Linked DNA regions of Aromatoleum petrolei. The main gene of each other region encodes a partner of the protein of the gene in region 3 in a complex. Links are inferred from orthologs where the notes say so. Each region holds a gene or a part of one and is shown on either strand. Other genes may lie near its edges.

Region 1 (2,824 bases), 2.0 Mb from region 3 along the record:
GGAAACCGAAGACTACATCACCGGACGCTTCGGTTGAGCCGTATGGGGTCGCGTAGGCTGGCTCCCGGCGCGTCCTGTGGATGGTGGCGGATGGCGCGCTGACATTCTCCGAGACTTGCTTGCAGAAGGGAGGGGCGCTGTTACAGTGCCCCTCTCAGTCTTTGTCCGGCCCGCTTCCTTTACCTAGCGAAGGGCTGCAGATACAATCCAAAAATTTGGCTGGGGCGCAGTGCATGAAACGAAAGCTAGTCGTCGGTAACTGGAAGATGAATGGCGATCGTGCGCGCAATAGTGCTCTGTTGGACCAGTTGCTGGGTGCCATGCCCGCGGGCATGGACTGCGCGGTGTGTCCGCCGTTTCCGTACCTCTCGCAGGTTGGTGAAATCCTCCGTGGCAGTGATGTCGCGCTCGGCGCCCAGGATGTGAGCGAATTCGCCGACGGCGCCTACACAGGCGATGTCAGCATCACCATGCTCGGCGACTTCGGCGTGCGATTTGTCATTGTCGGCCATTCCGAGCGACGGGCGCTGCACGGCGAATCTGACGTGTTGATTGCCCGCAAGGCGGATGTGGTGCTCGAAGGTGGGCTTGTACCCATCGTCTGCATCGGCGAGACGCTGGCCGAACGCGAGTCCGGCGTAACGGAGCAGGTGCTCCACCGGCAACTCGATGCCCTCGCGGTCACGCTGTCGCCCGAGGCGCTGCAGCGTATCGTGCTCGCATACGAGCCTGTATGGGCGATCGGTACCGGACGTGCAGCGACGGTCGAGCAGGTGCAGGCGGTGCTCCGGTTCGTCAGGCGTTGGCTGGGGCGCCATGTTTCCGCGCCCGAGCGCAGTCAAGTCCTGTATGGCGGTAGCGTGAAACCCGAAACGGCAGGCGGGTTGTTCGGCCTGCCGGATGCGGATGGTGGCTTGATCGGTGGGGCTTCGCTCGACGCGCAGTCCTTTCTTGAAATCTGTCGAGCGGCAACGGTCGTGCAGGGCAGTTGAGATTCAAAACAAGGTCATATTATGAGCAATTACTTATTTTCTATTGTCTTGACCGTTCATGTGCTGGTGGGACTCGGCATCATTGCTCTGGTTCTCATGCAGCATGGCAAGGGGGCGGACGCAGGTGCGGCATTCGGAAGTGGTGCATCGGGGAGTGTGTTCGGTGCCTCCGGTTCGGCAAATTTCCTCAGTCGCACGACGGGCGTGCTCGCTGCCGTATTTTTCCTGACTAGTCTCGGCCTGAGCTATTTGAGTAACGGTACGGCGGTCAAGCCTGCCAGTGTCATGCAGGACGCTGCCGTGACGGCGCCAGCTGGCGAGGGGGCTCCGGCAGGCATGGCGGACGATTCAAAGGCCCAGTCGATTCCCAAATAAGTTCCCCTTGGGGCTTTGCGGGATACGGGAAAGGTCGTATAATTTCGCGCTGTAACGAACGTGCCGACGTGGTGAAATTGGTAGACACGCCATCTTGAGGGGGTGGTGGCGAAAGCCGTGTGAGTTCGAGTCTCACCGTCGGCACCAGAACACTGAATCGCCCGCGAAAGCGGGCGTTTTCATGCAGTGGGTTAATTAAAAAAACTAAAACAATCTGTATTTAAGACGGGGTGTCACGCAATGCTGGAAAACTACTTTCCTGTTCTGATGTTCATCCTCGTGGGGCTTGGTTTTGGCCTTGTTCCCGTCATTCTGGGGCGTCTCGTTGCGCCCTATCGCCCTGGCAGCGAGAAACTGTCTCCGTATGAGTGTGGCTTCGAGGCCTTCGAAGATGCGCGCATGAAGTTCGATGTGCGCTACTACCTCATCGCGATTCTTTTCATCCTTTTCGATCTCGAAATCGCCTTCCTCTTTCCGTGGGCGACGGTGTTCCAGGAATTCATTGCGGCAGGTCAGGTCGCGTGGTTCGTATTCGGCTCGGTTATGGTCTTCATTGCCGTGCTGGTCATCGGTTATGTCGTCGAGTGGAAAAACGGTGCACTCGACTGGGAGTGATGCATGAGTATTGAGGGCGTCTTTCGCGAAGGGTTTGTAACCACTTCGCTTGATGCGGTAATCAACTGGACTCGCACGGGGTCGCTCTGGCCGATGACTTTCGGTCTGGCCTGCTGTGCAGTCGAGATGATCCATGCGGGTTGTTCTCGTTACGACCTGGACCGCTTTGGCGTGGTGTTTCGGCCAAGTCCGCGCCAGTCTGACCTGATGATTGTTGCGGGGACTCTCTGCAACAAGATGGCGCCCGCGCTGCGCAAGGTTTACGAGCAGATGGCGGAGCCGCGCTGGGTGATTTCCATGGGCTCTTGTGCTAACGGTGGCGGCTACTATCACTACTCCTACTCGGTCGTGCGCGGTTGTGATCGCATTGTGCCTGTGGATGTGTATGTCCCGGGTTGTCCGCCGACGGCTGAAGCGCTGCTCTACGGCATCATTCAGCTCCAAAACAAGATCAAGCGCACGAATACCATCGCGCGCTGACGGATGGTTCATCTATGAGTCCCAAGCTTGAGCGTCTGAGCCAGGTCCTGCAAGAGGTCCTGGGTGACAAGTTGCGGTCGATTGTCGTCGATCGTGGTGAGGTGACTATCGACGTTGCGCCGGAAGATTATCTCGGTGTGGCCCAGTGCTTGCGTGATCACGCAGAGCTCTGCTTCGAAGAATTGATCGATGTGTCGGGTCTCGATTATTCGGCTTATGGGAATGGTGCATGGAGCGGAAAGCGCTTCGCGATTGCCGTCCATCTCCTTTCGGTTGCGAAGAACTGGCGTCTGCGTCTGAAGGTCTTTGCTGACAACGATGATTTCCCGGTTCTGGAGTCGGTCGTGGGTGTCTGGCCGAGT
Region 2 (3,452 bases), 270 kb from region 3 along the record:
CGCGGCTCGCGCCCCGCCGGCCCGGCCGCCTCCTCCGGAACGCCGAGGCGCAGCTCCGGAAACAGGATGGACTCACCGGAGCACCTGCCCTTGGGATCAGTCGGCCCGGTCATGCGCGTAAAAGCCGCATGCAAAGCCAGGAACGGCCCGCTCGGGGCCGTTCAGGGACGCGGCGGGAAAGCGTCTGACCGCCCATCCTGCCTCAGCTCAGCTTGCCGTGGCAGTGCTTGTACTTCTTGCCGGAGCCGCAGGGGCAGGGGTCGTTGCGTCCGACCTTCGGAGCCTGCGCAACGGCCGTGCCGCCCTCCTGCGCCTGCGATGCGGCGCCAAGCGCCTCGTCGTAGTCGGCGTGGTGATACTGGACATTATCCAGCTCGGGCGGGTGCTCAGCCTCCTCCAGCTGCGATTCGGTGCGGACCTGCACGGTCATCAGCAGCTTGGACACTTCGCTGCGCACGGTCTCGAGCAGGCCTTCGAACAGCTCGAAGGCCTCGCGCTTGTATTCCTGCTTCGGGTTCTTTTGCGCGTACCCGCGCAGATGGATGCCCTGCCGCAGATGATCGAGTGCGGCCAGGTGCTCGCGCCAATGCGTATCGAGGCTCTGCAGCATCACGTCGCGCTCGAACTTGTGCCACGCGCCCGCGTCGACCAGCGCGACCTTCGCGGCATAGGCCTCGTCGGCCGCGGCGAGGATGCGCTTCAGGATCGTTTCGTCGTCGAGGTTGGACTCGGCCTTCAGCCACTCGCCCACCGGGAGGCGGAGCTGGAATTCTGCAGCGAGCGCCTGCTCCAACGCGGGGATGTCCCACTGCTCCTCGACACTGTCGACCGGCACGTAGATGCGGAAGGCGTCGTGAAGCACGCCCTGGCGCATGGCGTGGATGGTGTCGGAGATGTCCTCGCTCTCAAGGAGCTCGTTGCGCTGCTGGTAGATCACCTTGCGCTGGTCATTGGCGACGTCGTCGTATTCGAGCAGCTGCTTGCGGATGTCGAAGTTGCGCTGCTCAACCTTGCGCTGGGCCGACTCGAGCGAGCGGGTGACCATGGCATGCTCGATCGCCTCGCCCTCGGGCATCTTCAGGCGCACCATGATCGCGTTCAGGCGCTCGCCGGCGAAGATCTTCATCAACGGATCCTCGAGCGACAGGTAGAAGCGCGAACTGCCCGGATCGCCCTGACGGCCCGCGCGACCGCGCAGCTGGTTGTCGATGCGGCGCGACTCGTGCCGCTCGGTGCCGACGATGTGCAGGCCGCCCGCCGCGAGCACCTGATCGTGCACCTTCTGCCACTCCTCGCGCATCGCGGCGATGCGGGCGTCCTTCTGGTCCTGCGCCAGCGCATCGTCGTCGCGGATCGCCGCAAGCTGGCGCTCGATGCTGCCCCCGAGCACGATATCGGTACCGCGGCCGGCCATGTTCGTTGCGATCGTGATCACACCGGGGCGGCCCGCCTGCGCGACGATCTCCGCCTCGTGTTCGTGCTGCTTGGCGTTGAGCAGCTGATGCGGCAGCTTCTCGCGCTGCAGCAGCCCGGAGAGGAATTCGTTGATCTCGATCGAAGTCGTGCCGACCAGCACCGGCTGGCCGCGGCCGACGCACTCGCGGATGTCGGCGATCACCGCATCCCACTTTTCCTTGGCGGTGCGATAGACCTTGTCGTTGTCGTCACGGCGCTGCATCGGACGGTTGGTCGGCACCACCACCGTTTCCAGGCCGTAGATCTGATGGAATTCGTAGGCTTCGGTGTCGGCCGTACCGGTCATGCCGGCGAGCTTGCCGTACATGCGGAAGTAGTTCTGGAAGGTGATCGAGGCGAGGGTCTGGTTCTCGGCCTGGATGCGCACGCCCTCCTTGGCTTCGACCGCCTGGTGCAGCCCCTCGGACCAGCGGCGGCCGGCCATCAGGCGGCCGGTGAATTCGTCGACGATCACCACCTCGTTGTTCTGCACGACGTAGTGCTGGTCCTTGAAGTACAGTGCGTGCGCGCGCAGCGCCGCATAGAGGTGATGCACGAGGAGGATGTTGCCCGGGTCGTACAGGCTCGATCCCTCCGCCAGCAGTCCCATGCGCGTGAGGATCTGCTCGGCGTTCTCGTGACCCTGCTCGGTGAGGAGCACCTGGCGCGCCTTGAGGTCCAGCGTGTAGTCGCCGGGCTTGGTGACGTCCTCGCCCTCACCTTCCTGCTGCGTGAGCATCGGCGCCACCTGGTTGAGCTTGAGATACAGCTCGGTGTGGTCCTCGGCCTGGCCGGAAATGATCAGCGGGGTGCGCGCCTCGTCGATGAGGATGGAGTCCACTTCATCGACGATCGCGAAATTGAGGCCACGTTGCACGCGCTCGCTGGTGGAATACACCATGTTGTCGCGCAGGTAGTCGAAGCCGAACTCGTTGTTCGTACCGTAGGTGATGTCCGCGCCGTAGGCGGCCTGCTTTTCCTCGTGCGTCATGCGCGACAGGTTGCAGCCGGTGGTCAGCCCGAGGAAGCCGTAAATGCGCCCCATCCAGTCCGCGTCACGGCTGGCGAGGTAGTCGTTGACGGTCACGACGTGCACGCCCTTGCCCGTCAGCGCATTGAGGTAGGCCGGCAAGGTGGCGACCAGCGTCTTGCCTTCGCCGGTGCGCATCTCGGAGATTTTCCCGCTGTGCAGCACCATGCCGCCGATCAACTGCACATCAAAGTGGCGCATGCCGTGGACGCGTTTCGCCGCTTCGCGCACGACCGCGAAGGCTTCCGGCAGCAGGCTGTCCAGGCTTTCGCCGTTCGCGACGCGCTGCCTGAATTCTTCCGTCTTGGCCCGCAGGGCCTCGTCCGTCAGGGCCGAGATCGTCGGCTCCAGGGCATTGATGGTGCGTACCGTCTGGGAATACTGGCGGATGAGGCGGTCGTTGCGACTACCGAAAATTTTCTTGAGCAGGCCGGAAATCATGTGGGTATCTGGTGGGACCGATTCGGCAAAGCGGGAAGTTTAGCATGCCGGCCGCAAGCCCCCGCAGGGGATGCGGCGACCACCCGCCTGATCAGCCGGGAACATCGCGCTTGCGGCCCGGGCACGTGCGACCTACCATCAGGGCGCACTCCGACTACGGCATCACCATGACCCAGCTCATCCAGCGCTTCCTGGGCACCGGCGACGCGCTCGCTCGCCTGAAGGACCACGCGGCGCGCCTGATGCGCCTGCAGACGCTGCTCCAGCAGCACCTCCCGCCCGCGCTCTCGTCGGCCTGCTCGGTCGCCAACCTGAAGGGCGACACGCTGGTCCTGCTCGCCAATGGGGGCGCTGCGGCCGCGCGCCTCAAACAGATCGCACCGTCACTGGTGGAGCAGTTTGCAGCGGCAGGGCTGCCGATCAAGACTGTGCAGGTGAAGGTGAAGGTGCTGGAGACGCGCGAGGAGCGGCGCCCGCCGCCGCAACGCACGATCTCCGAAGGCGGCAGCCGCAGCATCGAGGATTT
Region 3 (3,061 bases):
AAACGGCGTGCTCTTGCGCGAGCCCTTGAAGCCCGCGCCGCCCGACGTTGCCCACGACAGGGCGTTGCCCTGACGGTCGGTAATCGTAATGATGGTGTTGTTGAAGCTCGCGTGAACGTGCGCGATGCCCTCGGCAACGTTCTTTTTGACTTTCTTGCGAACTTTTGTAGCAGTTTTAGCCATTATCAGTCCTTATCACTTCTTGCCGGCGATCGCCTTGCGCGGTCCCTTGCGGGTGCGGGCGTTAGTCCGGGTCCTCTGACCGCGCAGCGGAAGGCCGCGACGATGACGGACACCACGATAGCAACCCAAGTCCATCAGGCGCTTGATATTCATCGTCACTTCACGGCGAAGATCGCCCTCGACGACGAACTTGCCGACTTCGTCACGCAGACGCTCCATATCCGACTCGGTAAGATCCTTCACCTTGACGGAACGCGCAACGTTGGCGGCATCACAGATTTTCTGAGCACGCGAACGGCCAATTCCATAGATGGCGGTCAGCGCAATCTCGGCATGCTTGTGATTGGGAATGTTTACCCCAGCAATACGGGCCATTCGATTACCCCAAAAAGCTAAACATTAAATGTTAATCCCAGGTTGTCTGAAGATCAACCCTGGCGCTGCTTGTGACGCGGATCTGCGCAAATGACGCGAACCACACCCTTGCGGCGGACGATCTTGCAGTTGCGGCAGAGCCGCTTAACCGAAGCCTGAACTCTCATTTCCTTGCTCCTGTTTCTTGATTACTTGGTCCGGAACACGATCCGGGCCTTGGTCAGGTCATAGGGCGTCAGCTGCACGGTGACCTTGTCACCAGGAAGAATGCGGATGTAATGCATGCGCATCTTCCCGGAGATGTACCCGAGGACCATGTGTCCGTTTTCGAGCCGGACGCGGAACGTTGCATTGGGGAGGTTCTCGGTAACCTCGCCCTGCATCTCGATGACGTCTTCCTTCGCCATAACTTACCGGATCGGAAGGCCCGCCCCCTTGAAGTTCGCCTTTTTCAGCAGACTCTCGTACTGGTGCGACATCACGTACGCCTGAACCTGCGCCATGAAGTCCATCGTCACGACGACGATGATCAGCAGCGAAGTACCACCGAAGTAGAACGGCACATTCCACTTGAGGATCAGGAACTCCGGCAGCAGACAGACGAGGGTGATGTACACCGCCCCCACCAGCGTCAGGCGCGTCAGGATCTTGTCGATGTAACGCGCGGTCTGATCACCCGGCCGGATACCCGGCACGAACGCTCCGCTCTTCTTCAGGTTGTCCGCGGTTTCGCGTGCATTGAACACGAGCGCGGTATAGAAGAAGCAGAAGAAGACGATCGCCACCGCGTACAACATCACGTAGACCGGCTGCCCCGGCGCCAGCTTGGCCGACAGGTCGCGCAGCCACACCATGCTCTCCGACGAGCCGAACCACTGGCCCAGCGTAGCCGGGAAGAGGATGATGCTCGACGCAAAGATCGGCGGGATCACGCCTGCCATGTTGAGCTTCAGCGGCAGATGCGAGCTCTGCCCGCCGTAGATCTTGTTGCCGACCTGGCGCTTGGCGTAATTGACCAGAATCTTCCGCTGACCCCGCTCGACGAACACCACGAACGCAGTCACCAGCACCACCAGGACGCAGATCAGCAGCGCAGTGAAGGGATGCATGGCACCTGTACGCACCAGCTCGAACAAACCGGCGATCGAACTCGGCAGCCCAGCGGCGATACCCGCGAAGATGATAAGCGAGATACCGTTGCCAAGCCCGCGCTCCGTGATCTGCTCACCGAGCCACATCAGGAACATCGTACCCGTCACGAGCGTCGCCACCGTCACGAACCGGAAGGTGAAGCCCGGATCCAGCACCAGCCCGGCCTGCCCTTCGAGAGCGATTGCGATCCCGAGCGACTGCGCCAGAGCAAGAACCAGGGTGCCGGCTCGCGTGTACTGCGTGATCTTGCGCCGACCCGCCTCGCCTTCCTTCTTCAGGGCTTCAAGCGAGGGCACCGCGACGGTCATCAACTGCATGATGATCGATGCCGAGATGTACGGCATGATCCCCAGCGCGAAGATGGTGAAACGCGACAGCGCACCGCCCGAGAAAAGGTTGAAGACGCCGAGAATCCCCCCCGACTGCGACTGGAACAACTCAGCCAGCCGACTCGGGTCGATTCCGGGCACCGGGATGTGTGCGCCGATCCGATAGACGATCAGCGCACCGACCAGGAACAACAGTCGGCGCTTCAGATCGCCGAAACGACCGGGCGTTCCCAAGGTGGCAGCGGGATTGGCCACAGCTGGTTACCTTCTTACTCGGTAACGACCGAACCGCCGGCCGCTTGGATTGCCGCGAGGGCGCCCTTCGTGGCACCGACGCCGCGCAGCGTCACCTTGCGACCAATGCTGCCCGACAGGACAACCTTTGCGGACAGCGCATCGGCAGCCACGACGCCAGCCTGTTTCAGCACGAGCAGGTCGATATCTTCGACGGGCAGCTTGTCCAACTCGGACAGGCGCACCTCGGCGTTGCGCGACCCCGTCAGCGAGACGAAGCCACGCTTCGGCAGACGGCGCTGAAGCGGCATCTGACCACCCTCGAAACCGACCTTGTGGAAGCCGCCGGCACGGGATTTCTGGCCCTTGTGACCGCGACCGCAGGTCTTGCCGAGGCCGCTGCCGATGCCGCGTCCGACGCGCTTGCCTGCGAACTTCGAACCAGTCGCGGGTTTAATCGTATTCAGACGCATCTCAACCCTCACACTTCACCAGGTACGACACCTTGTTCACCATGCCGCGCACTTCAGGCGTGTCCTGAAGTTCGACGGTATGGTTCAGGCGACGCAAACCGAGTCCGCGCACCGTCGCACGGTGCGACTGCTTGGTACCGATCACGCTCTTGACCAGCGTAACCTTGATCGTTTTCTCGGCCATGGCTTACCCCAGAATTTCTTCGACGCTCTTGCCACGCTTGGCGGCGATCTCAGCCGGCGTATTGATCGCCAGGAGACCGTTCAGCGTTGCACGGACGACGTTGTACGGATTCGACGAACCGATGCACTTGC

The links.
Region 1: secY (region 3) and secG share a complex: the UniProt entries of both Escherichia coli proteins name them as parts of the sec protein translocase complex. The link is inferred for Aromatoleum petrolei from one-to-one orthologs.
Region 2: the proteins of secY (region 3) and secA are in contact, whole or in part, in a crystal structure (PDB 3DIN), measured with the Thermotoga maritima proteins. The link is inferred for Aromatoleum petrolei from one-to-one orthologs. Residues at the interface, in WP_004081795.1 of Thermotoga maritima: Glu108, Gly109, Glu110, Glu111, Ala236, Glu237, Arg238, Arg239, Ile240, Thr241, Ile242, Gln243, Tyr244, Ala245, Arg246, Arg247, Val248, Thr249, Gly250, Arg251, Arg252, Val253, Tyr254, Gly256, Ala257, Ser258, Thr259, Tyr260, Leu261, Pro262; in WP_004082002.1 of Thermotoga maritima: Glu261, Ala262, Arg263, Lys300, Ala301, Arg302, Thr303, Ile304, Ile305, Leu323, Tyr324, Asp325, Pro326, Val329, Ser330, Tyr333, Ile336, Lys340, Phe345, Val349, Glu363, Phe364, Tyr374, Ser375, Gly376, Gly377, Glu393, Ile395, Thr482, Ser483.

What each region holds. Positions count from the first base shown.
Region 1 is NZ_CP059560.1:4,056,188-4,059,011, forward strand. Bases 17-2,690 are described here. They hold secG (preprotein translocase subunit SecG), read left to right. Parts: upstream 17-1,013; coding sequence 1,014-1,367; downstream 1,368-2,690. Other genes in these bases: pstB (phosphate ABC transporter ATP-binding protein PstB), read left to right, coding at 17-37; tpiA (triose-phosphate isomerase), read left to right, coding at 234-992; ndhC (NADH-quinone oxidoreductase subunit A), read left to right, coding at 1,608-1,982; ToN1_RS18535 (NuoB/complex I 20 kDa subunit family protein), read left to right, coding at 1,986-2,462; ToN1_RS18540 (NADH-quinone oxidoreductase subunit C), read left to right, coding at 2,477-2,690. Also shown: more of pstB, read left to right, coding at 1-16; more of ToN1_RS18540, read left to right, coding at 2,691-2,824. UniProt on the Escherichia coli protein: Subunit of the protein translocation channel SecYEG. Overexpression of some hybrid proteins has been thought to jam the protein secretion apparatus resulting in cell death; while this may be true it also results in FtsH-mediated degradation of SecY.
Region 2 is NZ_CP059560.1:1,804,991-1,808,442, forward strand. What follows is about bases 3-3,304. They hold secA (preprotein translocase subunit SecA), read right to left. Parts: upstream 2,927-3,304; coding sequence 203-2,926; downstream 3-202. Other genes in these bases: ToN1_RS08270 (HDOD domain-containing protein), read right to left, coding at 3-113; ToN1_RS08280 (DciA family protein), read left to right, coding at 3,094-3,304. In the rest of the region: more of ToN1_RS08270, read right to left, coding at 1-2; more of ToN1_RS08280, read left to right, coding at 3,305-3,452. UniProt on the Escherichia coli protein: Required for protein export, interacts with the SecYEG preprotein conducting channel.
Region 3 is NZ_CP059560.1:2,077,459-2,080,519, forward strand. What follows is about bases 132-3,042. They hold secY (preprotein translocase subunit SecY), read right to left. Parts: upstream 2,295-3,042; coding sequence 969-2,294; downstream 132-968. Other genes in these bases: rpsK (30S ribosomal protein S11), read right to left, coding at 132-183; rpsM (30S ribosomal protein S13), read right to left, coding at 196-558; rpmJ (50S ribosomal protein L36), read right to left, coding at 612-725; infA (translation initiation factor IF-1), read right to left, coding at 747-965; rplO (50S ribosomal protein L15), read right to left, coding at 2,309-2,746. Outside these bases: more of rpsK, read right to left, coding at 1-131; more of rpsE, read right to left, coding at 3,043-3,061. UniProt on the Escherichia coli protein: The central subunit of the protein translocation channel SecYEG. Consists of two halves formed by TMs 1-5 and 6-10.